Regions from separate parts of the Clostridium felsineum DSM 794 genome, predicted to be linked through region 1. Evidence: a T-box and tRNA genes for the amino acid it is inferred to sense, from the RefSeq annotation. Region 1 holds a T-box; the other regions hold tRNA genes.

Region 1 (7,963 bases):
TTTGGATTGAATTTATCTATTTCAGCATATAGTACATAGAAGGAATATACATTCCACAAAGTACTTAGGAACTTTCTTTGTGTTTCTGCTACATCTTCCTGAGAAAATCTAGTTGGAAGCCATGGTGCACTTGCTGTATAGAAGTGCCATCTACAAGCATCTGCTCCTTGATTATCTAAAACATCAAATGGATCTACAACATTTCCTTTATGCTTTGACATTTTAAGACCATGTTTATCAAGTACGTGACCTAATACTATACAATTCTCAAAAGAACTCTTATCAAATATTGATGTAGAAATTGCAAGTAATGTATAGAACCATCCTCTTGTTTGGTCTACTGCTTCTGATATAAATTGTGCTGGGAAAGTTTTCTCAAACACTTCTTTATTTTCAAAAGGATAATGAAGTTGTGCAAAAGGCATTGAACCTGAATCAAACCAGCAATCTATAACCTCTTCTGTTCTTTCCATAGGCTTTCCACAATGAGGACAAGTAAGTTTCACTTCATCTATATAAGGCTTATGAAGCTCTATATTATCTGGAACATTAATTCCTTTCTCCTTAAGCTCTTCTATACTTCCAATACACTCTCTATGACCACATTCACATTGCCATATTGGAAGAGGTGTACCCCAGTATCTATCTCTACTAATACCCCAATCTATAACATTTTCAACGAACTTACCAAACCTTCCTGTTCTTATGTTATCAGGATACCAATTAATCTTATTGTTGTTTTCAACAAGTTTATCTCTTAATGAGGTCATTTTTACAAACCAGCTATCTCTTGGATAGTATAAAAGTGGTGTGTCACATCTCCAGCAGTGAGGATATGAGTGAGTAAACTTTTCTGATTTATATAAAGTTTCGTTTTCCTTCATGTATTCTAATATTTTAGGATCTGCTTTCTTTACAAACAATCCCTTCCATGGTTCTACTGAATCTACAAATTTACCTTCACCATTAACTAGGTTAATAAGTGGCAAATCGTATTTTTTGCCTAGCATATTATCGTCTTCACCATAAGCAGGTGCTATATGAACTATTCCTGTACCATCTGATAAAGTTACGAAATCTCCGTGTACAACATAAAATGCCTTTTTTTCTGGAGTTTCAAATTTAAATAATTGCTCGTATTCAACTCCTAAAAGTTTTTCACCTTTGAATTCAGAAACAACTTCATATTCTCCTTCAAGTACACTTAATAATGCTTTTGCAAGTATTAAATGGTCTCCGTTATTTATAACTTCTACATAATCATAAGACTTATTTATAGCAAGAGCTACGTTACTTGGAAGTGTCCATGGTGTAGTTGTCCATGCTAATATATATTTATTTTCTTCACCCTTAATCTTGAATTTAACAAAAGCTGTTGCTTCTTTTACATCTTTATATCCTTGAGCAACTTCGTGTGAAGAAAGAGCAGTTCCACATCTAGGACAATATGGTACTATTTTATGACCTTTATACAAAAGATCTTTATCCCACATTTGTTTTAATGCCCACCATACTGATTCAATATAGTCATTGTGATAAGTTACATAAGGATTTTCCATATCAACCCAGTAGCCTAGCTTTTCAGACATATCCTTCCATAGGTTAACATATGAAAAAACACTATCCTTACACTCTTTAACAAACTTTTCAATTCCATATTCCTCTATTTGAGGTTTTCCTGAAATTCCAAGCTTTTTTTCTATTTCAAGCTCTACAGGAAGTCCGTGAGTATCCCATCCAGCTTTTCTTAAAACCTTGCAGCCTTTCATTACTTTATATCTTGGAATTAAATCCTTCATTACTCTTGTAAGAATATGCCCTACATGTGGTCTTCCATTTGCAGTTGGAGGTCCATCATAAAAGGTAAAATATTCACCATCCTGATTTGAATCAAAACTCTTTTTTACTATCTCTTTCTCATTCCATAAATTCAGTACATCTCTTTCAATGTCAACAAACGATTTGCTAGAATCAACTTTCTTATACATATGAAACTCCTTTCCAAAGCGCTAGTTATTGGGATAGACTCCCTATATTTATTTTTTATGTACATATAATAAAAAACCCCGCCCTCAAATAGGACGAAGTTACATTCGCTTATATACCACCTATGGTCTAGTTTTCAAGCACTATTTAATGCCCTATTCTTTAACGCAGAATTACGAAAAAACCTACTATAATTTCAGTCTCCAGCTCCTGGGTGATTTTCCTTAAATTCCGGTTGCAAAGCTTCCACCAATACTTTGCTCTCTAAAAACCTTCCAAAAAGTACTTTTCCCATTCCACACTATTGTTATTTTATACTAATACATTATAACTTATATAATATTATATTACAAGATATTATTTATACTAATCTCTGATATTAATATTGCTCTTACTTATAACTATTTATTTAATTACCCTACTGTTTGAACCTCTTTATAATTAACTGTTTTCTCGTTTATATCTATATTATAATTATACCCAATTTCTAAAGCTTTTAAATTCTTTTCTATTGTTGACTTGGGTACCTTCATTGCAACAGCTTTTTTAATGGTTTCAAATGATACAATTTTTGTAACCCTTACTAATAATCCCAACATAATAATATTTGTGTATAAGCTTTTGCCAAACTTGTCTATAGCCAATCGCGTTAATGGCGCCTTTATTATATTAGGATGTTTAGGTACTTTGCATACTAAATCTTCATCTATAATTAGAATTCCTTGACCTTTAAGCTCGGAAAAATATTTATCTGCAGCTTTTTGAGTTAAAGCAATAACTATATCTGGTTTAATTATTTTAGGATGATTTATAAATACCTTAGATATTATAACCTCAGACTTACAGTTACCACCCCGTGCTTCTGCTCCATAAGACTGATATTGAACCACTTCTTTACCTTCCATAACAGCTGCTTCACCCAAAATTATTGCAGTAGTAATTATTCCTTGACCACCAGAACCGCATAACTGTATTTGTTTCACTCTTCTCTCCTCCATACCCTGTTAATAATTTTGTTATACTCTGTACTGTATTCCGGTTCGCTAATTTTACGTAAAACACCAATCGGAAACTTATCACTTTCTCCATCGTTTATTGTTTTTTTATAATCTTTTATGTTAACTGCATTTTCCTTCATCCACAGTAACATTTTTGATGCATCACCAATTCCATTCCTTCTACCATAATTAGTAACACATTGTGTAATAACCTCAACTAATGAAAATCCATTGTTAGAAATGCCTTGAAGAATTAAATCAACTAAAAGCTGTACATGATAAGTTGTACTTCTAGCAATATATGTAGCTCCAGCCGCTTTTGCAAGTTCACATACATCAAAAGACCTATCAATTGATCCATAAGGTGTTGTTGTTGCCTTTTTTCCTTTAGGCGTAAGTGGTGATGCTTGTCCTCCTGTCATACCATAAATATTGTTATTAAATAGCACTACTGTTAAATCAATATTTCTTCTTGCTGCATGTATAAAATGATTTCCTCCAATTGCGGTACAATCACCATCCCCTGTTATTACAATAACTTTTAATTTAGGATTAGCTAATTTAATACCTGTAGCAAATGGTATTGCCCTTCCATGAACTGTATGTATTGAATCAAGATTCATATAAGAATATGCCCTAGATGAGCAGCCAATTCCAGATACAATGACTACATTATCCTCATCAATATTATATAGTTCAATAGCCTTAGCAATAGCTTTCATTATAATACCGTTTCCACAACCTGAACACCACATATGTGGCAGTCTATTCATAAGCAAATACTTTTCGTAATTTCTCTCATGATGTATCATTTTACCACCCCTGTTCTTAATTTCTGAATGGCCAAGAGTATTTCTTGTGGGGTGAATATTTTAGTATTATATTTAGGTAAAGAAATAACTTGAGCAGCACCACCTGCAACACGTTCTACTTCTAAAACCAGTTGACCATAATTCATTTCTGGAACAAGTATTTTTTCTACTTTATGTGCCAACCTTTTTATAACCTTACTAGCAAATGGCCAAATTGTCATTAATCTAATCATGCCAACTTTAATTCCTTTTTCACGTGCAATTTTAACTGCTTCATATGCTGTTCTAGCTGTTCCCCCATATGCTACTACTGCATATTCTGCATCTTCCATATAAAATTCGTCATAATGAGTAATCTCATCTTGTACTCTGCTTATTTTTTTATGTAAACGTTCAATGGTATACTTAGTCATTTGTTCACTACTATCTGGAAAACCTTCTTCATTATGAATAAGACCAGTAACATGAATTTTGTATCCCATTCCAACATCAGCTATATTAGGAACACAATCTTCCATAGTATTATATGGCTTATAATCCTTGCCTTTTGGACACATAGGTACACAATGTGGATATATTTCTATATCTTTAGCTTCTGGCAAAATAACCTTTTCTCTCATATGACCAACAACTTCATCAAGTAAAATAATAACTGGAGTACGAAACCTTTGAGCATAATTTACGGCAAGTACAGTTACATTAAAAGTCTCTATTACTGTCCATGGTGACAATGCAATCATAGGATGATCACCATGAGTTCCCCAACGTGCTTGCATTACATCCCCTTGTGATGGTGATGTTGGTTGTCCTGTAGATGGTCCCATACGTTGAACATCTGCAATTACAATTGGTATCTCAGATGCACAAGCATATCCAATTAATTCTTGCTTTAACGAAATTCCAGGGCCTGCACTAGCAGTGAGTCCTTTTTTACCAGCCAAAGCTGCACCAAGCACTACTCCTATACCAGCAATCTCATCTTCCATTTGTATAAAAGTACCACCTACGCTAGGAAGTCTCTCAGCCATGATTTCTGCAATTTCTGTAGATGGTGTAATAGGATATCCACCAAAAAAGTTTATTCCCGCAGCCAATGCACCTTCTGCACACGCTTCATTCCCTTGCATCAATCTAGCACTTCTCATACTTCTAGCCTCTTTTCCACATAAATTGCATAATCAGGACATCTTAATTCGCATTGGCCACAATTTATACATGCTTCTTCGTTAACAACTTTTACTTTTTCTAAATCATCTAAAGCTAAAACTTTTTTTGGGCAAAATGATATACAAATGTTGCAACCTTTACATCTTTCTTTTTTTATCACAAATTTCACTTTCATGATTATTCACCCCATTTATTCCGCCACAATAATATATATTGTGGTATTTAATAGCTAACTTTCTCAGAACAAAATATAATATTATTTAAATACCTTGTATTCAGGAGGTCGTTTTTCATAAAATGCTCGTATTCCTTCCTCTCTATCCGGATGATTAGCTAATACCGCTTGGCACATTTTTTCATATTTCATTCCAAATTCGTTTCCTGCACTAGACGCAATATTTATAGATGACTTTGCTAAATATACAGCCATCGGTGATTTACTTATTAGCTTGTTTACTATTTTTTCAGCGGCCAATAATAACTCTTCTTTTTCTGCTATTTCATAAACAATCCCCAAAGCTTTTGCCTCTTCTGCATGTATTCTATCGCCCAATAAAATTACCTGCTTTGCACGTGCTGTACCTATAAGATAACTAAGTCTTTGCGTTCCTCCTGCAGATGGAATTACTCCTAAATTTACTTCTGGCAATCCAAATACAGCATTTTCACTTGATACTCTGAAATCACAGGATAAAACAACCTCCATACCTCCTCCTAAAGCATAACCATTTACGGCTGCAATTACTGGAAGTTTAAACCTTTCAATTCTTGAACATAAGCTTTGTAAGCCAGATTCAAGAATTTGCAAGGAAGTTTTTTTCTTTAGTTTCTTTAGGTCTGCACCTGCTGAGAAATATTTATAGCCTTTTCCAGTCAAAACTACTGCTCTTAGAGTATTATCCTCACTAATAATATCTAAAGCATTATTAATTTCACTTACAGTATATTCATCTAACGCATTACAAACATTCTCCCTACAAATAGTTACTAATGCATACTTATTTTCATTTATATCTAATTTAATATTTTTAAATTCCATTGATCTTTAATATGGCAAATAGCTACCATATTCTCCTCCCATGATATAATTGATATTTATTTTATATAGTTATTTCAAAAAAACCTTAGGTGGAAGTCCTCCCCCATCTAATTCTATTACTGTACCTGTAATATACTGATTTTGTGCAACGAAACATACAGTATCCGCAACCTCTGACTCGCTTGCAAACCTTCCTAATGGTATTTGTTCTCTCAATTTATCCATATAAATTTTATGTCTCTCATCTTTTTTACAAGCATTTATTAATGCCTCACCTTCAATAGCTCCTGGTGCAATTGCTACACAACGTATTCCATACTTAGCTAACTCCAGTGCCCATGTTCTCGTTAATGAAGTTACACCTGCTTTAGCTGCTGTATATGCTGACTGCCCATACGCTCCATTTCTAACCGCTGTTACAATATTCACAATAGTGCCTTGAGCGTTCTGTTCAAGCATTATACCTGCCTCTTCTCTTCCACATAGAAAAACAGAATTCAAATTAATATCAATAGTATTTTTCCAAGCCTCAAGGCTGTGCAACAAAATCTCTCCATCTTTTGTTTTTTTAACTAACTTTTGAGATAAATTTTTGCCAACACAATTTATACACAAATCCAAAGTTCCTTGTTTCTTTACTTTTAGGAAAAGATTTTTTATTGAATCTTCATTTGTGGCATCTGCAACTTCTACATTAATGTTGATTTCATTTTTTTTAGCTATTTCTCTTGCCTTATCCAAATTTTCTTTTCTTGAACTAACAATAGTGACATTCCACTTTTTCAAAGCAAGTTTACAAGCAATAGCAAAACCTATCCCTTTACTTCCTCCAATAACAACAGCATTCTTCCCCATAAAACGTTCTCCTTTACTTTAAACAATAAAATCAATAGTAATACATACCCTATTTCTTATATTTAAATAGAATACCTCCCCAGTTCACACCTCTTCCAAAGCTGCATGTAAAAATAGTATCTCCTGGTTTTATAATACCCTTATGAACATTTTCAGATAAGCAAGAAGGTCCCCCAACACTTGAGGTATTTCCACGATATCCAATATTAAGTAGTAACTTTTCCTTAGGTATTGATAAAGTACTAGCTATCTTATTTATCATATTAATATTAGCTTGATGTGGAATAAACCAATCAACATCATCAATGCCAATATTATTTCTTGTAAAAATTTCCCTTGAAACATTTATTAGGCTTTCAGTTCCTATAGCTGAAACTTCCTTACCTTTCATAAGTATATTGTTATCATCATCTATATCAAATGCATTAAAGTGACTTCCATCAGAATGCATAACAACATCAATTAGCCCTGATTCCTTGCTATCTGATCTTTTCCATACAGCCGCAGCCGCTCCCGCACCAAATAACGTAGAATTTTTATATTTAAAATTTAATATAGGCTTTGGATTTTCTGCACATACCACTAATGCAGTATTTAAATTGAGGCTATTTAATAAAGATACCGCCACAGTACTTATATCAACAAATCCTAAACAAGCAACACCGCTAACATCAAAAACAAAAGCTTTTTTTGCCCCTATTGCAGCTTGAAGTGGAGGTGCTATGTCCATATAACGATTAAATCTAGTTGATGGGTTTGAAACAGCACGAGTTGTAGAACTTGTACATATTAATACATCAATATCTTCAACTGTAATTCCCGCATCTTTTATTGCCATTTCAGATGCCTTTTGTGCCAATTCTAAATGACGTTCTTCATTTGTATCTGCCCAATGACGTGCTGAGACACCTGTATGTTCTACAATCCATTTGTTATCAAATCCATATAGTTTCTCTAACTCTTCATTTGTAACCGGTTCACCAGGAAAATAATGACCTATTCCTGCTAATTCAACTGGTACTCCAACAATTTTACTAGGTATACTTTTAATCATTATCTATACACTCCTTCTGGGTCCATAGTCCACACTAATTTTCTTTCTTCAA
Region 2 (7,963 bases), 190 kb from region 1:
TATAGCCTGGTATATAAAATCACTAAAAAATTGTACAGATGTAAAATGCATGGTTAATTCAGAGGAAAGTAGCAGTAAAGTTATTAGTATTCTTGAAGATTATAGAAAAAATTTTGATTAAAAACTGTAATTAAAATTACATAAGGGAATAAACATATATAAAACAATATATATTGACAACGTAAAAATGCTGTTTTATAATTACTTCAATATATATTGTTACAATAATCTGGGGTATGATTCAATTTTTTGTAGAGGGGAGAAAAACAATGAGTCAAGGAAAAAAATATGTTATTACTTATAAAGGTGTAAAAAAATTAGAGGAAGAATTGGAATATTTAAAAACAACAAAGAGAAGGGAAATAACTGAAAAAATTAAAGTTGCTCTTTCTTTTGGTGATTTAAGTGAGAATTCCGAATATGATGAAGCTAAAAATGATCAAGCGTTTGTAGAAGGAAGAATAGCGCAAATAGAAAATATGTTAAAAAACGCTAATGTTATAGATGAAAGTGATCTTAAGGGCGACATTGTAAGTGTTGGTTCAAAGGTTACAGTAAAGGACTATCAATTTGATGAGGATATAGAGTTTTTTATTGTTGGTTCTGCAGAAGCGGATCCTATAGAAAATAAAATATCAAATGAATCGCCTGTTGGCAGTGCTCTTATTGGAAAAAAGGTAGGAGACGAGATAGAGGTTAGTGTGCCTGATGGTGTTGATAAATATAAAATATTAGCGATTAAGTAAATAGAGGTGGGATAAAGTAATGTCAAATGAAGAAAAGCAATTGACAAAGGAAGAAATAAAGGCAAGGAAGCTTCAAGCTAAAGAAGAAGCAAAGATGAATGATCTTTTAAGAGAAAGAAGACAAAAGCTTTCAGATGCTCAAGAGAGAGGAAAAGATCCTTTTGATGTTTATAAAATTGAAAGAACACATACATCTAAACAAATAGTTGATAACTATGATGAGTTAGAAGATAAAAGTGTAACTGTAGCAGGAAGGCTTATGTCCAAAAGAGTTCATGGAAAAGCAGGATTCTCTGATATATTTGATAGATATGGAAAAGTACAGCTTTATTTAAAAATAGATGATGTTGGAGAAGAAAAATTAAAAGAGTTTAAAACTTTTGATATAGGAGACTTTGTTGTAATAACTGGAAAAGTTTTCAAGACCAAGACAGGAGAAATTACTTTACATGTAACTGAACTTGAGCTTATTGCAAAATCTTTAAAGCCACTTCCAGAAAAATTCCACGGTCTTAAGGATCCAGATTTAAAGTATAGACAAAGATATGTAGATTTAATAATAAATCAAGATGTAAGAGAAACATTTATGAAAAGAACAGCAATTATAAAAGCTGTAAGAGAGTTCTTAGACAATAAAGATTATTTAGAAGTAGAGACTCCTGTGTTATCAACTATTGCTAGTGGTGCGTCTGCTAGGCCGTTTTCAACACATCATAATGCTCTTGACTTAGATATGCATCTAAGAATAGCTACAGAGCTTTATTTAAAAAGATTAATAGTAGGTGGATTCGAGAAGGTTTACGAAATAGGTAAAGACTTTAGAAATGAAGGAATAGACGTAAGGCATAATCCGGAGTTTACAATGATTGAATTATATGAAGCATATGCTGATTATAATGATATGATGGAAGTTACAGAAAATATGGTTGCATATGCATGTCAAAAAGTAAATGGAACTACAAAAATAACTTATGAAGGAACGGAAATAGATTTAACACCTCCATGGAGAAGAGTAACTATGGTGGATATAGTTAAAGAACATTCTGGAATAGATTTTTCTACAGTAAAGACTGATGAGGAAGCAAGGGAAATTGCTAAAGAAAAGAAATTAGAGTTAAAGAAGGAATTAAAAGATTGTACAAAAGGAGATATTCTAAACGCATTATTTGAAGAATATGGTGAAAAGAAACTTATACAGCCTACTTTTGTATGTGATTATCCTGTAGAAATTTCGCCTCTTACAAAGAAAAAGAGAGGGAATCCAGAGTACACTGAAAGATTTGAAGGATTTATATATGGTAGAGAAATATGTAATGCATATTCTGAGCTTAATGATCCTATAGTACAAAAGGATAGATTTATGCAACAGCTTAAAGAAAGAGAATTAGGCGACGATGAAGCATATCAGATGGATGATGACTTCATAAATGCACTTGAAATAGGTATGCCTCCTACAGGGGGAATGGGAATGGGTATAGATAGATTAGTAATGTTCCTTACAGATTCACCATCTATAAGAGATGTAATATTATTCCCAACGATGAAACCTACACCAAATAATTAGTAAAAAATACGCCAAGGCTTAAACTTGGCGTATTTTTTATGTTAATATTTAGGATTGCACACAAAAATATAAAATTTATGAAAAAAAGTTTTTGAAAAGTATTGACTTTATATATCAATGTGATATAATAATATTCGTAGTTGAAACACAGGACATTCCGCGATAGCTCAACGGTGGAGCACTCGGCTGTTAACCGATAGGTTGAAGGTTCGAATCCTTTTCGCGGAGCCATTTTATTTTTTGATAATATAATATTTGTACAATGACAAAGATAAAAATTGTATTTTCTTTGAAGAGAGACTGTGGTTGGTGAAAACAGTTAAGAGAATTCAGTAGAGGAGTCTTTCGAGTATATTAAAAGAAAAGCAGGGCTATTGCCAATAAGGGTGGAACCGCGGAAGTAATTTCGTCCCTTTTAGGTAATAGTCTTTTTTTATATTCAAAAATATATTTTAGGAGGTAAGAAAGATGAAAAATGAAAAGACTATGGATAAAATAGTTTCATTAGCTAAAAATAGAGGATTTGTTTTTGCTGGATCTGAAATATACGGTGGTCTTGCAAACTCATGGGATTATGGTCCACTAGGAGTAGAATTAAAAAATAACGTAAAAAAATTATGGTGGAAAAAGTTTGTACAGGATAGTACATACAATGTAGGACTTGATTGTGCCATATTAATGAATAGTGAAGTTTGGGTTGCATCTGGTCATTTAGGTGGTTTCTCAGATCCTTTAATGGATTGTAAAGAATGTAAGTCAAGATTTAGAGCAGATAAAATTGTTGAAGATTTTTTAACAGAGCAAGGCGAAGAAGTAGCAAGTGCTGATGGTTGGTCAAATGAAAAGTTAGAAGGTTTTATAAAAGAGAATCATATTAAATGCCCTAAATGCGGAAAAGAGAATTTTACTAGCATAAGAAAATTTAATCTTATGTTTAAAACATTTCAAGGTGTAACAGAAGATGCTTCATCAGAAATTTATTTAAGGCCAGAAACTGCTCAAGGTATATTCGTTAATTTTAAAAATGTTCAAAGATCTTCAAGAAAGAAAGTTCCTTTCGGAATAGGACAGATTGGTAAAGCATTTAGAAATGAAATAACACCTGGAAATTTCACATTTAGAACAAGAGAATTTGAACAAATGGAATTAGAGTTTTTCTGCAAACCAGGAACTGATTTAGAATGGTTTAAATATTGGAAAGATTATTGCTGGAGTTTCTTAATGGATTTAGGAATTAATAAAGAAAACTTAAGATTTAGGGATCATTCAGAAGAAGAACTTGTATTTTACAGTAAAGCAACTTCCGACATAGAATATAAATTTCCGTTTGGTTGGGGAGAGCTTTGGGGAGTAGCAGATAGAACTGATTATGATCTTAAAAAGCATATGGATCATTCTGGAGAAGATATGAATTATTTAGATCCAACTACAAATGAAAAGTATGTTCCATATGTAATAGAGCCATCACTTGGTGCAGATAGAGTTGCACTCGCATTTTTAATTGATGCTTATGATGAAGAAGAACTTGAAGGTGGAGATCAAAGAATAGTATTACATTTTAATCCGCAAATAGCTCCTATTAAGGCGGCAGTTCTTCCTTTAAGTAAAAAATTATCCGAAAAAGCTTTAGATGTTTATTCGAAAATAAGTTCAAAATTCAATGTAGAGTATGATGAAACAGGAAGTATAGGCAAAAGATATAGAAGACAAGATGAAATAGGAACACCATATTGTATAACTGTTGATTTTGATACCTTAGAAGATGAGGCAGTCACTATAAGAGATAGAGATAGTATGAGTCAGGTTAGAATAAAAATTGAGGATTTAGAGAAATATTTAGAAGAAAGAATAAAATAGTGAACTAAAAAGGATTTTCTTGGTGTGAAAAAATTTTATACTGAGAAAATCCTTTGTTTATATAAACCTGTACAAAAAAAGAAAAAGCCGGATAATAAAATCCGGCAAAATAGGGTTTAATCATGGGGATATGTTATATGTTCAATTAAAACTTGGGGAATTATATTAATGTTTTCCTTACGGCACTTCTATATTATAGCACAATATATTAATATTTTTCAATACTTTACATAAAAAATATTGAAAATATGTAAATCTTGAAAAAAGTGACAGTATGCACTAGCTAAATGTTAATTATTCTTATATAAAATTTATATTTGTTATACTTTTATAAAGTGATATAATTAAATTTGAAATGGGAGGATTTAGCGATATGAAAAAAGATTTTAATGAGTTTATAAGCTTTATAAAGAATAAAAAAACTGCAGTTGTTGGAATGGGAATAAGTAATAGACCACTTATACATTTTTTGAATAAGCTTGGAGCAGAGGTAACTGCATTTGATAAAAAGACAAAAGAGGAGCTAGGGGAAGAGGTTATAAACGAGTTTTCTAATGAAAATATTAGATTGGAATTAGGAGAAAATTATTTATCAGCATTACAAGGATTTGATGTGATATTTAAAACACCATCAATGAGAATAGATAGCGAAGCTTTAGTTAAAGCAAAACAAGCTGGAGCATATATAACATCTGAAATGGAAGAGTTTATAAAGTATTGTCCAGCTAAAATTTTTGGAGTAACAGGCAGTGATGGTAAAACAACTACAACTACACTAATATACAATATACTTAAAGAACAAGGATTCAAAACGTGGGTTGGAGGAAATATAGGTACACCTTTGTTTTCAAAAATACAAGAAGTTTCTAAAACTGATAAGGTAGTATTGGAATTATCAAGTTTTCAACTTATGACAATAGATGTTTCACCTGAAGTAGCAGTTATAACAAATTTAAGTCCAAATCATTTGGATATACACAAAGGAATGGAAGAATATATAGCTGCAAAGAAGAATATATTTACACATCAAAATAAAAATAACATTTTAATATTAAATAGAGATAATAAGATAACAAACGATATGGAAAGTGAAGCTTTAGGAAAATTATTCAAATTTAGTAGAAATGAAAAAATTGTAGATGGGGCATATTACAGTAACGAAGATGAAAATATATATCTATTTGGAGATAAAATCTGTAATAAAGAAGAGATTAAGATAAAGGGAATGGATAACGTAGAGAATTTTATGGCTGCATTTTGTGCTGTAAGCGAAGATGTTTCTAAAGAAAGCATGATAAATGTTGCAAAAAACTTTGCGGGAGTAGAACATAGACGTGAATTTGTTAGAGAATTGAATGGAGTAAGGTATTATAATGATTCAATAGCGTCAAGTCCTACAAGAACACTTTCTGGACTTAATGCTTATGGAAAACCAGTTATACTTATTGCAGGAGGATATGATAAGCACATTCCTTTTGAGCCACTTGCTGAGAATGGATATGACAAAATAAAAGTATTAATTTTAACAGGCAATACGAAATATAAAATAAAAGAAACTTTTGATAAAGTTCTTAAAGAAAAAAATATAGAATTACCTATAATAATAGTTGAGAACTTAGAAGATGCCGTAAGACAAGCAAAAAAGATAGGTGTAAATGGTGATATAGTAACTCTTTCACCAGCATGTGCAAGTTTTGATATGTTCCCTAATTTTGAAATTCGAGGAAATAAATTTAAAGATTTAGTAAACAACTTAGAGTAATAAATAAAAAAATAAATATTTTTAAAAATACTGTTGACAAATCTCTTTAAACCTTTTATAATAATTAACTGTAAGTTGTTTGCTACTATTTAACCTAGCAAACAGTTTGATTAGTAAAATTTAAATTTTTGCTAGGAAAATGGATCTTTAGCTCAGTTGGTTAGAGCAACCGGCTCATAACCGGTAGGTCTGGGGTTCGAGTCCCTGAAGGTCCACCATGGGGGATTAGCTCAGCTGGGAGAGCACCTGCCTTGCACGCAGGGGGTCAAGAGTTCGAATCTCTTATTCTCCACCAAAAATGACAGTCATTTATGACTGTCATTTTTTATTTTTTGTTTTTGGAATTTTATAAGAAATATTAAATTTCAAAAATAAGCTTTTATTTTCGGCAAATTTAAAGTATATTTTCAAAAATATGACATAAACTATACCTTGAGTATCGCTATAAGAAAATTAAAGTATAATGAAAAAAAAAAGAGAAAAATAAGTATATTTATCTTAAATAGTGTTAATAATAAAAGTATATAATTCATTATGTGATATTATATTACATGTCGCCGCAGTAAGCGACAACATTTAAACCTTAAAGATGAAAAAAGTAGTTGACAAGGTGAAATGTAGATGATATTATTAATGAGCTGTCTGAGTGCAGCGCACAATTGAACTTTGAAAATTAAACAGAGAATTAAAGAACCAGCAATTCTTTTGAATAGAATTTATTCTATTTAAATAAATTTAGCGATGAGCTAAAGGAATACGGAGTAGCATCTGTATTATATCAAACTTTTAAATTGAGAGTTTGATCCTGGCTCAGGACGAACGCTGGCGGCGTGCTTAACACATGCAAGTCGAGCGGGGAACTTCGGTTCCCAGCGGCGGACGGGTGAGTAACACGTGGGTAACCTGCCTCATAGTGGGGAATAGCCTTCCGAAAGGAAGATTAATACCGCATAATACTCGGAAATCACATGATTTCTGAGCCAAAGGATTTATTCGCTATGAGATGGACCCGCGGCGCATTAGCTTGTTGGTGAGGTAACGGCTCACCAAGGCTTCGATGCGTAGCCGACCTGAGAGGGTGATCGGCCACATTGGAACTGAGACACGGTCCAGACTCCTACGGGAGGCAGCAGTGGGGAATATTGCACAATGGGGGAAACCCTGATGCAGCAACGCCGCGTGAGTGATGAAGGTCTTCGGATCGTAAAACTCTGTCTTATGGGACGATAATGACGGTACCATAGGAGGAAGCCACGGCTAACTACGTGCCAGCAGCCGCGGTAATACGTAGGTGGCAAGCGTTGTCCGGATTTACTGGGCGTAAAGGATGTGTAGGCGGATATTTAAGTGAGATGTGAAATCCCCGGGCTTAACTTGGGGGCTGCATTTCAAACTGGATGTCTGGAGTGCAGGAGAGGAAGGCAGAATTCCTAGTGTAGCGGTGAAATGCGTAGAGATTAGGAAGAATACCAGTGGCGAAGGCGGCCTTCTGGACTGTAACTGACGCTGAGGCATGAAAGCGTGGGGAGCAAACAGGATTAGATACCCTGGTAGTCCACGCCGTAAACGATGAATACTAGGTGTAGGAGGTATCGACTCCTTCTGTGCCGCAGTTAACACAATAAGTATTCCGCCTGGGAAGTACGGTCGCAAGATTAAAACTCAAAGGAATTGACGGGGACCCGCACAAGCAGCGGAGCATGTGGTTTAATTCGAAGCAACGCGAAGAACCTTACCTAGACTTGACATCTCCTGAATTAGTCCGTAATGGATGAAGTCCCTTCGGGGACAGGATGACAGGTGGTGCATGGTTGTCGTCAGCTCGTGTCGTGAGATGTTGGGTTAAGTCCCGCAACGAGCGCAACCCTTATCATTAGTTGCTAACATTTAGTTGAGCACTCTAGTGAGACTGCCCGGGTTAACCGGGAGGAAGGTGGGGATGACGTCAAATCATCATGCCCCTTATGTCTAGGGCTACACACGTGCTACAATGGTAGGGACAAAAAGATGCTATACCGCAAGGTGGAGCTAAAC
Region 3 (7,963 bases), 850 kb from region 1:
GCCTGAATAGAAAACAAGTCTTCTGGATATTTAAAATGACTTCTTATATCTTTAGGAACTTCACTTATATCTTTAAACAACCCTGGAAATATTTTAGAATAACTATTCGCTATAGGATCATTTTTATCTACAATATAAAAATTAGTTGTACCATCTACTGCATCTATAACAACTTTAACCGAATTTCTTATATAGTTTACATTATTATATGGTTGAGAATAAGGAAATCTATCTGATGTAGTATATGCATCTATTATCCAATATAGTCTCCCACCACTTAAAACCGTATAAGGATCTTTATCATAGTTCAAAAATGGAGCTATTTTATTTAGCCTATCAAATATATTTCTATTTATTAAAATTTTACTATTACCATTTATGTTTTGTGAAAGTAAAAAGTTAGATTCCTTTCTGCTTATAGCAAATAAAATTCTATTAATTAAAGATGCCTTTATTCCACCTTTACCGCTATAGTTATTAGTTTTATTTTCACTTCCTTCTGGATAATCAAACTCACCTAACGTATTGTTTGCAATTGCATAATCATTGGTTTCTTCACCATAATATATTCTAGGATTTTTAATCTCAAGCTTAGTATCATTATTAGGTGGTATATCTTTTATTACAAAGTTAGGCTGGCCTTCACTAGTTACTGAATTAACTTTATTCATAACTACCCCATAACCATGTGTATATATAAGATGCCTATTCTGCCAAGTGTCAGCATTTCCTTGAAGAGATTTACTATTAATTTCTCTTGGAGCTAAAAACACCTCACTATACTTTCCATTTATATTGTACCTATCTACATCTAAATCCTTAAAGTCATAGTAATATCTAACAACCTGAACTTGATTATAAAACTCCAATGCTTGCGTTACTGAATTTATCTTTATATTATCTATAGTTTGCTTGTTATTAGCCATATCTTCCTCTGTAAGATCATCATTAGAAGAGAATTTCCTTTCATATATACCATTTATATTAAAAGCATCCCTTGTATATTGTATATTATTTTTAATATAAGGAGCTTCTAAATTCTTTTCATTAGATTTTACAATTAGGTTTTGAACTATTTCAGATGTTATGCTTTGGCCTACCACCAAAATTAATATAACAGCTATTGATATAAATATAGGTTTTATTTTATATTTAACTATACTTATAAAAATAACTATTGATGATATTATAGCTACAGCTACTATTATTACATAGAAAACCAGTGATACATGTATATCAGTGTATCCAGCGCCATACACAACTCCACGTGGGGAGTATACTAATTTAAATGATTTTAATACATAACCAGCTGATACCAATAACATTATCAAAAATACTATTATAGCAAATTGCCTACCAGCAAAATTACTTAAACCACTAAAAAAATCCTTTATATTAATACTTTTATGAAAATTTCTTCTATAGATGTTATTCCTTAAATTTAATATTATATAAAAAATAACAGTTACTCCTGCCATAAATATTAGAAACAACATTAATACATTATATAATGATTCTATAAGAGGTAATCTAAATACATAAAAAGATGCATCAATATTAAAAACAGGATCCTTTATATTAAAATTAGTACCACTTGTAAACTGGAGTATTCTATACCAATAAATTGAAGCTATAAAATATGAAACAAAAAAAGATATTATAATATCAATTATAATAGCTATTCTTTTTTTTATTTTTTCATTTTTTATATTAACCTCAACAACTTTACTCCATTTTATAATTATTTTTTTCATGCTTTTATAATAAAACCATAATCCTAAATATATTATTACAAATATTGGAATCATTAATTTAAGTATTGCCATGAGCTTTGTAAAATAAACAGAGGTATACCCCACTTCATTAAACCACTCTAAATTAATTATAAAGTCTGTTACTTTTCCGATGGAACTAACTAAAATTATTAAAAATACAATTATAGTTATAATGGTAACTCTCTTTTTCAAATGTATCACCTCATATCCTTATTTCTAATCAGATATTATATAATTTTTCCTATTTAATTCATCTATAATATTTTGCATATCCTTTTCATTTTCAGCCCTTATTGTATGCAAATGAACTCCACCTGTAAGAATCGAAAGGGGCTCTGCACTATGATTCTTAATTTTATCCATAAAGTTTTTAACATCGAAAAGTGTTCTAATCATAAGTATTCCTCTTATTTCTCCATATAGTGGATGCTCTATTATTACATCTTCTACAATTCCTCCAAACTCGACAACTGATTGAAGTTCATCCTCTATACTATCTCTATCATGTATTACAGCAAGAACCCTTTTTATAGCATTAGAATTAGTTTTATTAATTATATATCCCTTTGGTGTTGCTATTATTTTATACCCTTTAGCTCTAAGTATAGCTATATCCTTTACAATTATTTGTCTTGTCACACCTAAATCTTCTGCTAAGGTACTGCCTTTAATTGGATCCTCATTGTTTTCTAACCTGCTTTTAATATTTTCTCTTCTTTCTTCTGAATTCATTTATATCACCATATTTTTTCCTAATCTATTTTATATATATTTTTTTAATTTAAAGAATAGCATTATATATATCTTCAAACTAATTTTCATCATCATATTTTTTTAATATATCTAATTTGGCATTATCTTTTATACTATTATTATGATGATTTTTCACAAGAAATAATACTTCTTCGTTTTCTAATTCCTTTAACATACAATATCCTATATAACTATGATTATAGTGGCAATAAACTTTTTTAATTTTACTAAACTTTTTTAATTTACCTTTACTTATAAAATCAAGTATAACTAAAATTGACTTATCAATTAAATTAAGCTTTATATATATCTTTCCTATATCATGTAGAAGTGCTGCTTTTATCATATCTTCTTCACTACATCTCTTATCTACATCTCTTGCTACATTCACTGCATGTTTCTGCTCATGAATAGATAATTTATAAAACAGTTCCTTTTCCCTTGAATTCAAGTGTTTTTCAATATATAATTTATCATCATCATCTACATACGAATATACATACTTAAAAAATTGATTTATTCTCTCAACTATCAATGCATATCCTCCCTCTTATACACTAAAATTATATACTAAAATAACAAAAAAAAAAAGATAGCAGTTATAAAACTGCTATCTTAGTTTGGTGGAGAATAAGAGATTCGAACTCTTGACCCCCTGCGTGCAAGGCAGGTGCTCTCCCAGCTGAGCTAATCCCCCATGGTGGACCTTCAGGGACTCGAACCCCGGACCGACCGGTTATGAGCCGGTTGCTCTAACCAACTGAGCTAAAGATCCATTACCCGGCAATGACCTACCCTCCCACAGAGCCTCCCCTGCAGTACTATCGGCGTTCTGGTTCTTAACCTTCGTGTTCGGTATGGGAACGGGTGTTACAACCATGCTATGATCACCGGATCTATTTAAATGTAGAAAGTACTTTGTACTTTCAAGATTGCATAGTAATTATCATATATTTATTTATTAATTGGTCAAGCCCTCGACCTATTAGTATCAGTCAGCTTAAAATGTTACCATTCTTACACCTCTGACCTATCACCTGTTGTTCTTACAGGGGTCTTACTAACTTATGTTATGGGAAATCTAATCTTGAGGTGGGCTTCACGCTTAGATGCCTTCAGCGTTTATCCCTTCCCGACATAGCTACCCAGCCGTGCCTTTGGCAAGACAACTGGTACACCAGAGGTCAGTCCATCCCGGTCCTCTCGTACTAAGGACAGCTCCTCTCAAATTTCCTTCGCCCGCGACGGATAGGGACCGAACTGTCTCACGACGTTCTGAACCCAGCTCGCGTGCCGCTTTAATGGGCGAACAGCCCAACCCTTGGGACCTACTTCAGCCCCAGGATGCGACGAGCCGACATCGAGGTGCCAAACCTCCCCGTCGATGTGGACTCTTGGGGGAGATCAGCCTGTTATCCCCGAGGTAGCTTTTATCCGTTGAGCGATGACCCTCCCACGAGGAGTCACCGGATCACTAAGCCCGACTTTCGTCTCTGCTCCACTTGTTTGTGTCGCAGTCAGGCTCCCTTCTGCCTTTGCACTCTACGCGCGGTTTCCAACCGCGCTGAGGGAACCTTTGGGCGCCTCCGTTACTTTTTAGGAGGCGACCGCCCCAGTCAAACTGCCCTCCTAGCTATGTCCCGTGACCAGTTTCATGGCCTCCGGTTAGAACCTCAGTACTGTCAGGGTGGTATCCCAAAGACGACTCCACAATTCCTGACGGAACTGCTTCCAAGTCTCCCACCTATTCTGTACAGACAATACCGAAATTCAATGCTAAGATACAGTAAAGCTCTACGGGGTCTTTCCGTCCAATCGCGGGTAGCAAGCATCTTCACTTGCACTACAATTTCGCCGGATTTGCTGTTGAGACAGTGCCCAAATCATTACGCCATTCGTGCGGGTCGGAACTTACCCGACAAGGAATTTCGCTACCTTAGGACCGTTATAGTTACGGCCGCCGTTTACTGGGGCTTAAGTTCATGCCTTCGCTTGCGCTAAGCATTCCCCTTAACCTTCCAGCACCGGGCAGGCGTCAGCTCCTATACTTCAGCTTTCGCTTTAGCAGAAACCTGTGTTTTTGATAAACAGTTGCTTGGGCCTATTCTCTGCGACCTACTCTCGTAGGCACCCCTTCTCCCGAAGTTACGGGGTCAATTTGCCGAGTTCCTTAACAGCAATTCTTCCGATGGTCTTAGGATTCTCTCCTCACCTACCTGTGTCGGTTTGCGGTACGGGCACAGAGCTCCTGGATAGAGACTTTTCTTGGCAGTATGAAATCAGATATTTCGGTAGTAAACTACCTCACCATTACACCCCAAGCTTAAGGAAGACGGATTTTCCTATCTTCCACTCTCAGTGCTTAGACGTACTTCCAATAACGTACGCATATCCTATCCTTCTGCGTCATCCCATTTCTCATAACGTTACTCTGCGGTATCGGAATATCAACCGATTGTCCATCACCTACGCCTTTCGGCCTCGGCTTAGGTCCCGACTTACCCTGGGCGGACGAACCTTCCCCAGGAAACCTTAGGTTTTCGACCACTAAGATTCTCACTTAGTTCTCGCTACTTATGCCAACATACTCTCTCCTGTACAGTCCACCGCTCCTTTCGGTACGACTTCAGCCCATACAGGATGCTCCTCTACCACTTGTACGAAGTACAAGTTCACAGCTTCGGTGTTAGATTTTAGCCCCGGACATTTTCGGCGCAGGATCTCTTGACTAGTGAGCTATTACGCACTCTTTTAATGAATGGCTGCTTCTGAGCCAACATCCTAGTTGTCTTAGAAATCCCACATCCTTTACCACTTAATCTATACTTTGGGACCTTAGCTGGTGATCTGGGCTGTTTCCCTTTTGACTACGGATCTTATCATTCGCAGTCTGACTACCATGATTCAAGTATCCAGCATTCGGAGTTTGATAGAGTTCGGTAACTGTTGTCAGCCCCTACCTCATTCAGTGCTCTACCTCCGGTACTCATTCATGGCGCTAGCCCTAAAGCTATTTCGAGGAGAACCAGCTATATCCGAGTTCGATTGGAATTTCTCCCCTATCCACAGCTCATCCCATGGTTTTTCAACACCATTGTGGTTCGGGCCTCCACGGAATTTTACTTCCGCTTCACCCTGGCCATGGATAGGTCACCCGGTTTCGGGTCTACAGCATGCAACTATGCGCCCTATTCAGACTTGGTTTCCCTTCGGCTTCGCACCTTAAGTGCTTAACCTTGCTGCATACCGTAACTCGTTGGCTCGTTCTACAAAAAGCACATCATCACACATTAACGTGTTTTGATCGGTTGTGGACACACGGTTTCAGGTTCTATTTCACTCCCCGTCTGGGGTTCTTTTCACCTTTCCCTCACGGTACTGCTTCACTATCGGTCACTAGGTAGTATTTAGCCTTGGGAGGTGGTCCTCCCAGCTTCCCACAAGGTTTCACGTGTCTCGTGGTACTCTGGTACAGATCGGGCTTTTTTCTCTTTTCACCTACAGGACTATTACCTTCTATGGTTTAACTTTCCAGAAATCTTCGGTTAAGATATAAAGCTTTAATGATCTGCCCGCAACCCCGGAAACAAGTTTCCGGTTTGGGCTCTTTCCGTTTCGCTCGCCGCTACTAAGGAAATCGATTTTTCTTTCTCTTCCTCCAGGTACTTAGATGTTTCAGTTCCCTGGGTTTACCTCTATATACCTATGAATTCAGTATACAGTTCATGGGGTTACCCATGAGAGTTTCCTCATTCGGAAATCTTCGGTTCACAGACTATTTGCGTCTACCCGAAGCTTATCGCAGCTTATCACGTCCTTCATCGGCTCCTAGTGCCAAGGCATTCACCATGCGCCCTTTGTAGCTTGACCTTAAATAAATATATTTAAATACAAACAACAAAGAATTAACTTTGCCTTGCTTTAGAGTATTACTCTTAATTACTATGCAATTTTCAAAGTACAAAATAGAGAGTTGAACTCTCAAAATTAAACAGAGAACAAAGAACCTTCATGGAAATTACATTTCCATGTCGACTCCTTAGAAAGGAGGTGATCCAGCCGCAGGTTCTCCTACGGCTACCTTGTTACGACTTCACCCCAATCATCAACCCCACCTTCGACCGCTGGTTCCAAAAGGTTACCTCACGGGCTTCGGGTGTTGCCGACTCTCATGGTGTGACGGGCGGTGTGTACAAGACCCGGGAACGTATTCACCGCGACATTCTGATTCGCGATTACTAGCAACTCCGGCTTCATGTAGGCGAGTTTCAGCCTACAATCCGAACTGGGATAGGGTTTTGAGTTTAGCTCCACCTTGCGGTATAGCATCTTTTTGTCCCTACCATTGTAGCACGTGTGTAGCCCTAGACATAAGGGGCATGATGATTTGACGTCATCCCCACCTTCCTCCCGGTTAACCCGGGCAGTCTCACTAGAGTGCTCAACTAAATGTTAGCAACTAATGATAAGGGTTGCGCTCGTTGCGGGACTTAACCCAACATCTCACGACACGAGCTGACGACAACCATGCACCACCTGTCATCCTGTCCCCGAAGGGACTTCATCCATTACGGACTAATTCAGGAGATGTCAAGTCTAGGTAAGGTTCTTCGCGTTGCTTCGAATTAAACCACATGCTCCGCTGCTTGTGCGGGTCCCCGTCAATTCCTTTGAGTTTTAATCTTGCGACCGTACTTCCCAGGCGGAATACTTATTGTGTTAACTGCGGCACAGAAGGAGTCGATACCTCCTACACCTAGTATTCATCGTTTACGGCGTGGACTACCAGGGTATCTAATCCTGTTTGCTCCCCACGCTTTCATGCCTCAGCGTCAGTTACAGTCCAGAAGGCCGCCTTCGCCACTGGTATTCTTCCTAATCTCTACGCATTTCACCGCTACACTAGGAATTCTGCCTTCCTCTCCTGCACTCCAGACATCCAGTTTGAAATGCAGCCCCCAAGTTAAGCCCGGGGATTTCACATCTCACTTAAATATCCGCCTACACATCCTTTACGCCCAGTAAATCCGGACAACGCTTGCCACCTACGTATTACCGCGGCTGCTGGCACGTAGTTAGCCGTGGCTTCCTCCTATGGTACCGTCATTATCGTCCCATAAGACAGAGTTTTACGATCCGAAGACCTTCATCACTCACGCGGCGTTGCTGCATCAGGGTTTCCCCCATTGTGCAATATTCCCCACTGCTGCCTCCCGTAGGAGTCTGGACCGTGTCTCAGTTCCAATGTGGCCGATCACCCTCTCAGGTCGGCTACGCATCGAAGCCTTGGTGAGCCGTTACCTCACCAACAAGCTAATGCGCCGCGGGTCCATCTCATAGCGAATAAATCCTTTGGCTCAGAAATCATGTGATTTCCGAGTATTATGCGGTATTAATCTTCCTTTCGGAAGGCTATTCCCCACTATGAGGCAGGT
Region 4 (7,963 bases), 1.1 Mb from region 1:
ACCCTCATCATCAAATAAATATGACGATACATGGTTTGCACTTTTGGCTCCATCACGCATAGATACTAGTTTTGAAGCTACTGGTTTATCTATATATTCAACAGCTTTTGCTCTATTTTTTACAAACATATCCATTTCAACACCATGTCCAAAGGCTTCATGTGCAATTATTCCTGATACATCTGGAGAACATACAACTTCATACTCGCCTGGTTTTACTGGCTCAGCATCTAATAACCTAACAGCTATATCTGCTGTGTCTTTAACTTTACTCTCTACTTCATCTAATAATTCAGGTCCTTTTAATCCAGAACATGATGAATAGTTTACTCTTGTAATATTATCTTTTCTTGATAAAATTGTTATATATCCTTCGCTCCATATATATGATTGATATAAATCCTTATCATTTGAAATAAAAATTTTTGACACATGTACTTGATGAAATATAGCCTTTGCTTCAATTATAAAATCAGATATAGCTAAAGCTTTATCCTTCATCTTAGTGAGCCTTTCTATTATATATTGACTATTAGCCTTTTCTTTAGGTATTGCAATTTCCCCCAAAAAGCTATCTTGCATTTTTTCTTCTTTAATAACATCATATTGAGTTATTTCATAAGATTTTTTTAACTTATCTATTTGATCATTTACTCTATGTTTTATATTTTCTGCTAACCTATCTATATTATTTTCGTCCAACTCGTTAAAGGAATATTCAGAATAACCTATTCCATTGTATACCCTTACTACAAAACCTCTTTCATTCCAAAAAGAATCAGATACATCAATACCTGTCTTTTGCACTATGTATTTTTTACCATAAGAATCAGTGCCTAAAACAGATACATATTTAAAATCTTTATTTAATATTTGTATAAGTTTTTTTATGCTCTGTTTTTTTTCTACTAAAAATTCAGACATTTTAACCTTCATTATTTTTTCCCACCTTTAGCAAATTTTAAGTATATAAATTAATATATACTTAAAATAAAAAAAACTCAAGTATAAACTTGAGTTTTTTGGTGGCCGGACCAGGAATCGAACCAGGGACACGAGGATTTTCAGTCCTCTGCTCTACCGACTGAGCTATCCGGCCAAACATTACCCGGCGATGACCTACTCTCCCACAGAGCCTCCCCTGCAGTACCATTGGCGTTCTGGTTCTTAACCTTCGTGTTCGGTATGGGAACGGGTGTTACAACCATGCTATGATCACCGGATTTATTTAATTATAGAAAGTACTTTATACTTTCAAGATTGCATAGTAATTATTATATATTTACTTATTAATTGGTCAAGCCCTCGACCTATTAGTATCAGTCAGCTTAAAATGTTACCATTCTTACACCTCTGACCTATCACCTGTTGTTCTTACAGGGGTCTTACTAACTTATGTTATGGGAAATCTAATCTTGAGGTGGGCTTCACGCTTAGATGCCTTCAGCGTTTATCCCTTCCCGACATAGCTACCCAGCCGTGCCTTTGGCAAGACAACTGGTACACCAGAGGTCAGTCCATCCCGGTCCTCTCGTACTAAGGACAGCTCCTCTCAAATTTCCTTCGCCCGCGACGGATAGGGACCGAACTGTCTCACGACGTTCTGAACCCAGCTCGCGTGCCGCTTTAATGGGCGAACAGCCCAACCCTTGGGACCTACTTCAGCCCCAGGATGCGACGAGCCGACATCGAGGTGCCAAACCTCCCCGTCGATGTGGACTCTTGGGGGAGATCAGCCTGTTATCCCCGAGGTAGCTTTTATCCGTTGAGCGATGACCCTCCCACGAGGAGTCACCGGATCACTAAGCCCGACTTTCGTCTCTGCTCCACTTGTTTGTGTCGCAGTCAGGCTCCCTTCTGCCTTTGCACTCTACGCGCGGTTTCCAACCGCGCTGAGGGAACCTTTGGGCGCCTCCGTTACTTTTTAGGAGGCGACCGCCCCAGTCAAACTGCCCTCCTAGCTATGTCCCGTGACCAGTTTCATGGCCTCCGGTTAGAACCTCAGTACTGTCAGGGTGGTATCCCAAAGACGACTCCACAATTCCTGACGGAACTGCTTCCAAGTCTCCCACCTATTCTGTACAGACAATACCGAAATTCAATGCTAAGATACAGTAAAGCTCTACGGGGTCTTTCCGTCCAATCGCGGGTAGCAAGCATCTTCACTTGCACTACAATTTCGCCGGATTTGCTGTTGAGACAGTGCCCAAATCATTACGCCATTCGTGCGGGTCGGAACTTACCCGACAAGGAATTTCGCTACCTTAGGACCGTTATAGTTACGGCCGCCGTTTACTGGGGCTTAAGTTCATGCCTTCGCTTGCGCTAAGCATTCCCCTTAACCTTCCAGCACCGGGCAGGCGTCAGCTCCTATACTTCAGCTTTCGCTTTAGCAGAAACCTGTGTTTTTGATAAACAGTTGCTTGGGCCTATTCTCTGCGACCTACTCTCGTAGGCACCCCTTCTCCCGAAGTTACGGGGTCAATTTGCCGAGTTCCTTAACAGCAATTCTTCCGATGGTCTTAGGATTCTCTCCTCACCTACCTGTGTCGGTTTGCGGTACGGGCACAGAGCTCCTGGATAGAGACTTTTCTTGGCAGTATGAAATCAGATATTTCGGTAGTAAACTACCTCACCATTACACCCCAAGCTTAAGGAAGACGGATTTTCCTATCTTCCACTCTCAGTGCTTAGACGTACTTCCAATAACGTACGCATATCCTATCCTTCTGCGTCATCCCATTTCTCATAACGTTACTCTGCGGTATCGGAATATCAACCGATTGTCCATCACCTACGCCTTTCGGCCTCGGCTTAGGTCCCGACTTACCCTGGGCGGACGAACCTTCCCCAGGAAACCTTAGGTTTTCGACCACTAAGATTCTCACTTAGTTCTCGCTACTTATGCCAACATACTCTCTCCTGTACAGTCCACCGCTCCTTTCGGTACGACTTCAGCCCATACAGGATGCTCCTCTACCACTTGTACGAAGTACAAGTTCACAGCTTCGGTGTTAGATTTTAGCCCCGGACATTTTCGGCGCAGGATCTCTTGACTAGTGAGCTATTACGCACTCTTTTAATGAATGGCTGCTTCTGAGCCAACATCCTAGTTGTCTTAGAAATCCCACATCCTTTACCACTTAATCTATACTTTGGGACCTTAGCTGGTGATCTGGGCTGTTTCCCTTTTGACTACGGATCTTATCATTCGCAGTCTGACTACCATGATTCAAGTATCCAGCATTCGGAGTTTGATAGAGTTCGGTAACTGTTGTCAGCCCCTACCTCATTCAGTGCTCTACCTCCGGTACTCATTCATGGCGCTAGCCCTAAAGCTATTTCGAGGAGAACCAGCTATATCCGAGTTCGATTGGAATTTCTCCCCTATCCACAGCTCATCCCATGGTTTTTCAACACCATTGTGGTTCGGGCCTCCACGGAATTTTACTTCCGCTTCACCCTGGCCATGGATAGGTCACCCGGTTTCGGGTCTACAGCATGCAACTATGCGCCCTATTCAGACTTGGTTTCCCTTCGGCTTCGCACCTTAAGTGCTTAACCTTGCTGCATACCGTAACTCGTTGGCTCGTTCTACAAAAAGCACATCATCACACATTAACGTGTTTTGATCGGTTGTGGACACACGGTTTCAGGTTCTATTTCACTCCCCGTCTGGGGTTCTTTTCACCTTTCCCTCACGGTACTGCTTCACTATCGGTCACTAGGTAGTATTTAGCCTTGGGAGGTGGTCCTCCCAGCTTCCCACAAGGTTTCACGTGTCTCGTGGTACTCTGGTACAGATCGGGCTTTTTTCTCTTTTCACCTACAGGACTATTACCTTCTATGGTTTAACTTTCCAGAAATCTTCGGTTAAGATATAAAGCTTTAATGATCTGCCCGCAACCCCGGAAACAAGTTTCCGGTTTGGGCTCTTTCCGTTTCGCTCGCCGCTACTAAGGAAATCGATTTTTCTTTCTCTTCCTCCAGGTACTTAGATGTTTCAGTTCCCTGGGTTTACCTCTATATACCTATGAATTCAGTATATAGTTCATGGGGTTACCCATGAGAGTTTCCTCATTCGGAAATCTTCGGTTCACAGACTATTTGCGTCTACCCGAAGCTTATCGCAGCTTATCACGTCCTTCATCGGCTCCTAGTGCCAAGGCATTCACCATGCGCCCTTTGTAGCTTGACCTTAAATAAATATATTTAAATACAAACAACAAAGAATTAACTTTGCCTTGCTTTAGAGTATTACTCTTAATTACTATGCAATTTTCAAAGTACAATGGTGGGTTTAAATGGACTCGAACCATCGACCTCACGCTTATCAGGCGTGCGCTCTAACCAGCTGAGCTATAAACCCACGTATGGTGGAGAATAAGAGATTCGAACTCTTGACCCCCTGCGTGCAAGGCAGGTGCTCTCCCAGCTGAGCTAATCCCCCACATTATAGATATTATAGAGAGTTGAACTCTCAAAATTAAACAGAGAACAAAGAACCTTCATGGAAATTACATTTCCATGTCGACTCCTTAGAAAGGAGGTGATCCAGCCGCAGGTTCTCCTACGGCTACCTTGTTACGACTTCACCCCAATCATCAACCCCACCTTCGACCGCTGGTTCCAAAAGGTTACCTCACGGGCTTCGGGTGTTGCCGACTCTCATGGTGTGACGGGCGGTGTGTACAAGACCCGGGAACGTATTCACCGCGACATTCTGATTCGCGATTACTAGCAACTCCGGCTTCATGTAGGCGAGTTTCAGCCTACAATCCGAACTGGGATAGGGTTTTGAGTTTAGCTCCACCTTGCGGTATAGCATCTTTTTGTCCCTACCATTGTAGCACGTGTGTAGCCCTAGACATAAGGGGCATGATGATTTGACGTCATCCCCACCTTCCTCCCGGTTAACCCGGGCAGTCTCACTAGAGTGCTCAACTAAATGTTAGCAACTAATGATAAGGGTTGCGCTCGTTGCGGGACTTAACCCAACATCTCACGACACGAGCTGACGACAACCATGCACCACCTGTCATCCTGTCCCCGAAGGGACTTCATCCATTACGGACTAATTCAGGAGATGTCAAGTCTAGGTAAGGTTCTTCGCGTTGCTTCGAATTAAACCACATGCTCCGCTGCTTGTGCGGGTCCCCGTCAATTCCTTTGAGTTTTAATCTTGCGACCGTACTTCCCAGGCGGAATACTTATTGTGTTAACTGCGGCACAGAAGGAGTCGATACCTCCTACACCTAGTATTCATCGTTTACGGCGTGGACTACCAGGGTATCTAATCCTGTTTGCTCCCCACGCTTTCATGCCTCAGCGTCAGTTACAGTCCAGAAGGCCGCCTTCGCCACTGGTATTCTTCCTAATCTCTACGCATTTCACCGCTACACTAGGAATTCTGCCTTCCTCTCCTGCACTCCAGACATCCAGTTTGAAATGCAGCCCCCAAGTTAAGCCCGGGGATTTCACATCTCACTTAAATATCCGCCTACACATCCTTTACGCCCAGTAAATCCGGACAACGCTTGCCACCTACGTATTACCGCGGCTGCTGGCACGTAGTTAGCCGTGGCTTCCTCCTATGGTACCGTCATTATCGTCCCATAAGACAGAGTTTTACGATCCGAAGACCTTCATCACTCACGCGGCGTTGCTGCATCAGGGTTTCCCCCATTGTGCAATATTCCCCACTGCTGCCTCCCGTAGGAGTCTGGACCGTGTCTCAGTTCCAATGTGGCCGATCACCCTCTCAGGTCGGCTACGCATCGAAGCCTTGGTGAGCCGTTACCTCACCAACAAGCTAATGCGCCGCGGGTCCATCTCATAGCGAATAAATCCTTTGGCTCAGAAATCATGTGATTTCCGAGTATTATGCGGTATTAATCTTCCTTTCGGAAGGCTATTCCCCACTATGAGGCAGGTTACCCACGTGTTACTCACCCGTCCGCCGCTGGGAACCGAAGTTCCCCGCTCGACTTGCATGTGTTAAGCACGCCGCCAGCGTTCGTCCTGAGCCAGGATCAAACTCTCAATTTAAAAGTTTGATATAATACAGATGCTACTCCGTATTCCTTTAGCTCATCGCTAAATTTATTTAAATAGAATAAATTCTATTCAAAAGAATTGCTGGTTCTTTAATTCTCTGTTTAATTTTCAAAGTTCAATTGTCTGCTGTAATCATACAGCTTTTATATAATAACATTTTTGTTTCTTGTTGTCAACATTTTTTTATCAAATTTGTAAGTGATAAGTAATTTATCTGACAACGCTAATTATAATAACATGTTTTTTGACACGTTGCTAACTATAAGTTTTTATTTTATACGAAATAATTATATATTTCTACATTATACTCTTTATTGCTCTATTTTAAATACAATGATACTTTAGGGAAAGTTTATTATGGTTTTCATCTTAAATCTCCAAAATAGTTGTATAAATTTAACAAAAGTAAGTTCTTTATAATCTTTAGAACTTACTTTTTTATCTTTTATTCTTTAATATTTATCAAATAACTTTTTAGTGTTATAAAATAGTATATACTATAAATTAATAAATATGCTATCTCTATAATTACATATTCTTTCATTATTTTAAATTCAAGTAGTTTACTTATAGAAAATGATGCAGCATAGGTATTTAATGAAGCTATTAAAAATGGTGCTCCAAAAATAATAACAAGTTCTTTTATTACAGATTTTTTAACCTCATTCTCACTAATTCCAACTTTCCTTAGAATTATAAAATTTCCTTTATCCTCTCTTGATTCCATAAACATCTTAAAGTATATTATGCTTCCTGTGGCCATTACAAAAAGTATTCCTATAAATAGACCTATAAAAGCCAGCACCCCCATAAGCTTCATACCACTAGTATAATGTTCATAAAATGTTGCTAAGCTATTTTCTTTAGGCATCTTCTTTTGAAGTTCACCTACAAACTTTTCTGCTTTGAAATCATTTTTTAATATATACCCATTAACTTTAAAGAAACTTTCTTGGTTAGCTTCTTTTTTCATATTATTATAAGTAGAATCATTTACAACAATAATATCCTTATAATGATCTAATGCTATAAAATTTTTACTATCTACATACCTTACTGTAAAATTGTGATCCTTACCTGCAAATTTGAAATTAACATTTTTTCCAATTGCTTTTTTAGGATCTCCTGAGAAGTCTTGGACCTCAGAATAATAAACCTCATTATTTTTTAAATTTATATTCTTACTATCCCCTTCATCATTTTTTACTTTATTAAACTCACTCTGATTTATTACGAAAAAATTGACGTTTTGATTAACAAAAGGTACTCTGCCATTTACCACAATAAAATTTATATTCTCTTTAACTTTAATATCTATCTCTTTATGCTTTTTTACTATACTGTCAAAAAGCTTATTAGTACTATCATTGCCATTAATATATTCTACTGAAAGGGGACATAAATTTCTCGCATTTTCTACTGATTTAGAAAATCCCCCCCAACAAAATAAAAGAGCGCATAAAGCAATTGTAGTTGTTATTGTTATTACACTTAAACTTCCTACATTTCCTCTATATCTTTGATGCATTTGCGACACTGTTACAAGTCTAGCTCCTTTAAAAAGATATTTTTGATTTTTTTTCATCATCTCTATAATAACTGCTGTTACAGAAGTAAAAAATAATACAGTTCCTACTGAAATTAGAATTACTACCTTTGGTGCCAAAACTATGTTATATCCTAACTTTTTTATTGCTACGTAATAACCATATGACATACAGATAATTGCTACTACACTCATAACTATAGTTATAACTGATATCTTTAACCCTTTTTCTATTTTCTTTGCTGCATTAAACATATCTATTAGTTTGCTTTTACATATTATTAGGTAACTTTGTAAACTTATTAATGCAAATATTATAAAAAATACTATTAACGAAATTTTTACAGCTCTAATATCAAA

The links. A T-box is a leader RNA that pairs with one kind of tRNA and senses whether it is charged. The one in region 1 lies ahead of ileS (isoleucine--tRNA ligase), so its partner is inferred to be a tRNA-Ile.
Region 2: it encodes a tRNA-Ile, which carries the amino acid that the T-box ahead of ileS (isoleucine--tRNA ligase) is inferred to sense. The anticodon was not compared.
Region 3: it encodes a tRNA-Ile, which carries the amino acid that the T-box ahead of ileS (isoleucine--tRNA ligase) is inferred to sense. The anticodon was not compared.
Region 4: it encodes a tRNA-Ile, which carries the amino acid that the T-box ahead of ileS (isoleucine--tRNA ligase) is inferred to sense. The anticodon was not compared.

What each region holds. Positions count from the first base shown of each region.
Region 1 is NZ_CP096980.1:937,179-945,141, reverse strand. It holds gene ileS (isoleucine--tRNA ligase) at 1-1,988, opposite strand, end outside; T-box leader at 2,075-2,294, opposite strand; gene CLFE_RS04525 (2-oxoacid:acceptor oxidoreductase family protein) at 2,400-2,969, opposite strand; gene CLFE_RS04520 (2-oxoacid:ferredoxin oxidoreductase subunit beta) at 2,966-3,796, opposite strand; gene CLFE_RS04515 (2-oxoacid:acceptor oxidoreductase subunit alpha) at 3,793-4,941, opposite strand; gene CLFE_RS04510 (4Fe-4S binding protein) at 4,938-5,138, opposite strand; gene CLFE_RS04505 (enoyl-CoA hydratase/isomerase family protein) at 5,220-6,002, opposite strand; gene CLFE_RS04500 (SDR family NAD(P)-dependent oxidoreductase) at 6,072-6,857, opposite strand; gene CLFE_RS04495 (ketoacyl-ACP synthase III) at 6,907-7,911, opposite strand; gene CLFE_RS04490 (CoA-transferase) at 7,911-7,963, opposite strand, start outside.
Region 2 is NZ_CP096980.1:750,770-758,732, forward strand. It holds gene dusB (tRNA dihydrouridine synthase DusB) at 1-121, shown strand, start outside; gene greA (transcription elongation factor GreA) at 270-746, shown strand; gene lysS (lysine--tRNA ligase) at 766-2,310, shown strand; tRNA gene CLFE_RS03520 (tRNA-Asn) at 2,467-2,541, shown strand; gene CLFE_RS03525 (glycine--tRNA ligase) at 2,779-4,167, shown strand; gene murD (UDP-N-acetylmuramoyl-L-alanine--D-glutamate ligase) at 4,541-5,929, shown strand; tRNA gene CLFE_RS03535 (tRNA-Ile) at 6,071-6,147, shown strand; tRNA gene CLFE_RS03540 (tRNA-Ala) at 6,149-6,224, shown strand; rRNA gene CLFE_RS03545 (16S ribosomal RNA) at 6,717-7,963, shown strand, end outside.
Region 3 is NZ_CP096980.1:87,505-95,467, forward strand. It holds gene CLFE_RS00460 (UPF0182 family protein) at 1-1,967, opposite strand, end outside; gene CLFE_RS00465 (transcription repressor NadR) at 1,992-2,507, opposite strand; gene CLFE_RS00470 (HD domain-containing protein) at 2,587-3,063, opposite strand; tRNA gene CLFE_RS00475 (tRNA-Ala) at 3,150-3,225, opposite strand; tRNA gene CLFE_RS00480 (tRNA-Ile) at 3,227-3,303, opposite strand; rRNA gene rrf (5S ribosomal RNA) at 3,307-3,423, opposite strand; rRNA gene CLFE_RS00490 (23S ribosomal RNA) at 3,494-6,398, opposite strand; rRNA gene CLFE_RS00495 (16S ribosomal RNA) at 6,572-7,963, opposite strand, start outside.
Region 4 is NZ_CP096980.1:4,685,286-4,693,248, forward strand. It holds gene CLFE_RS21685 (TldD/PmbA family protein) at 1-936, opposite strand, end outside; tRNA gene CLFE_RS21690 (tRNA-Phe) at 1,024-1,099, opposite strand; rRNA gene rrf (5S ribosomal RNA) at 1,107-1,223, opposite strand; rRNA gene CLFE_RS21700 (23S ribosomal RNA) at 1,294-4,198, opposite strand; tRNA gene CLFE_RS21705 (tRNA-Ile) at 4,293-4,369, opposite strand; tRNA gene CLFE_RS21710 (tRNA-Ala) at 4,375-4,450, opposite strand; rRNA gene CLFE_RS21715 (16S ribosomal RNA) at 4,543-6,048, opposite strand; gene CLFE_RS21720 (ABC transporter permease) at 6,503-7,963, opposite strand, start outside.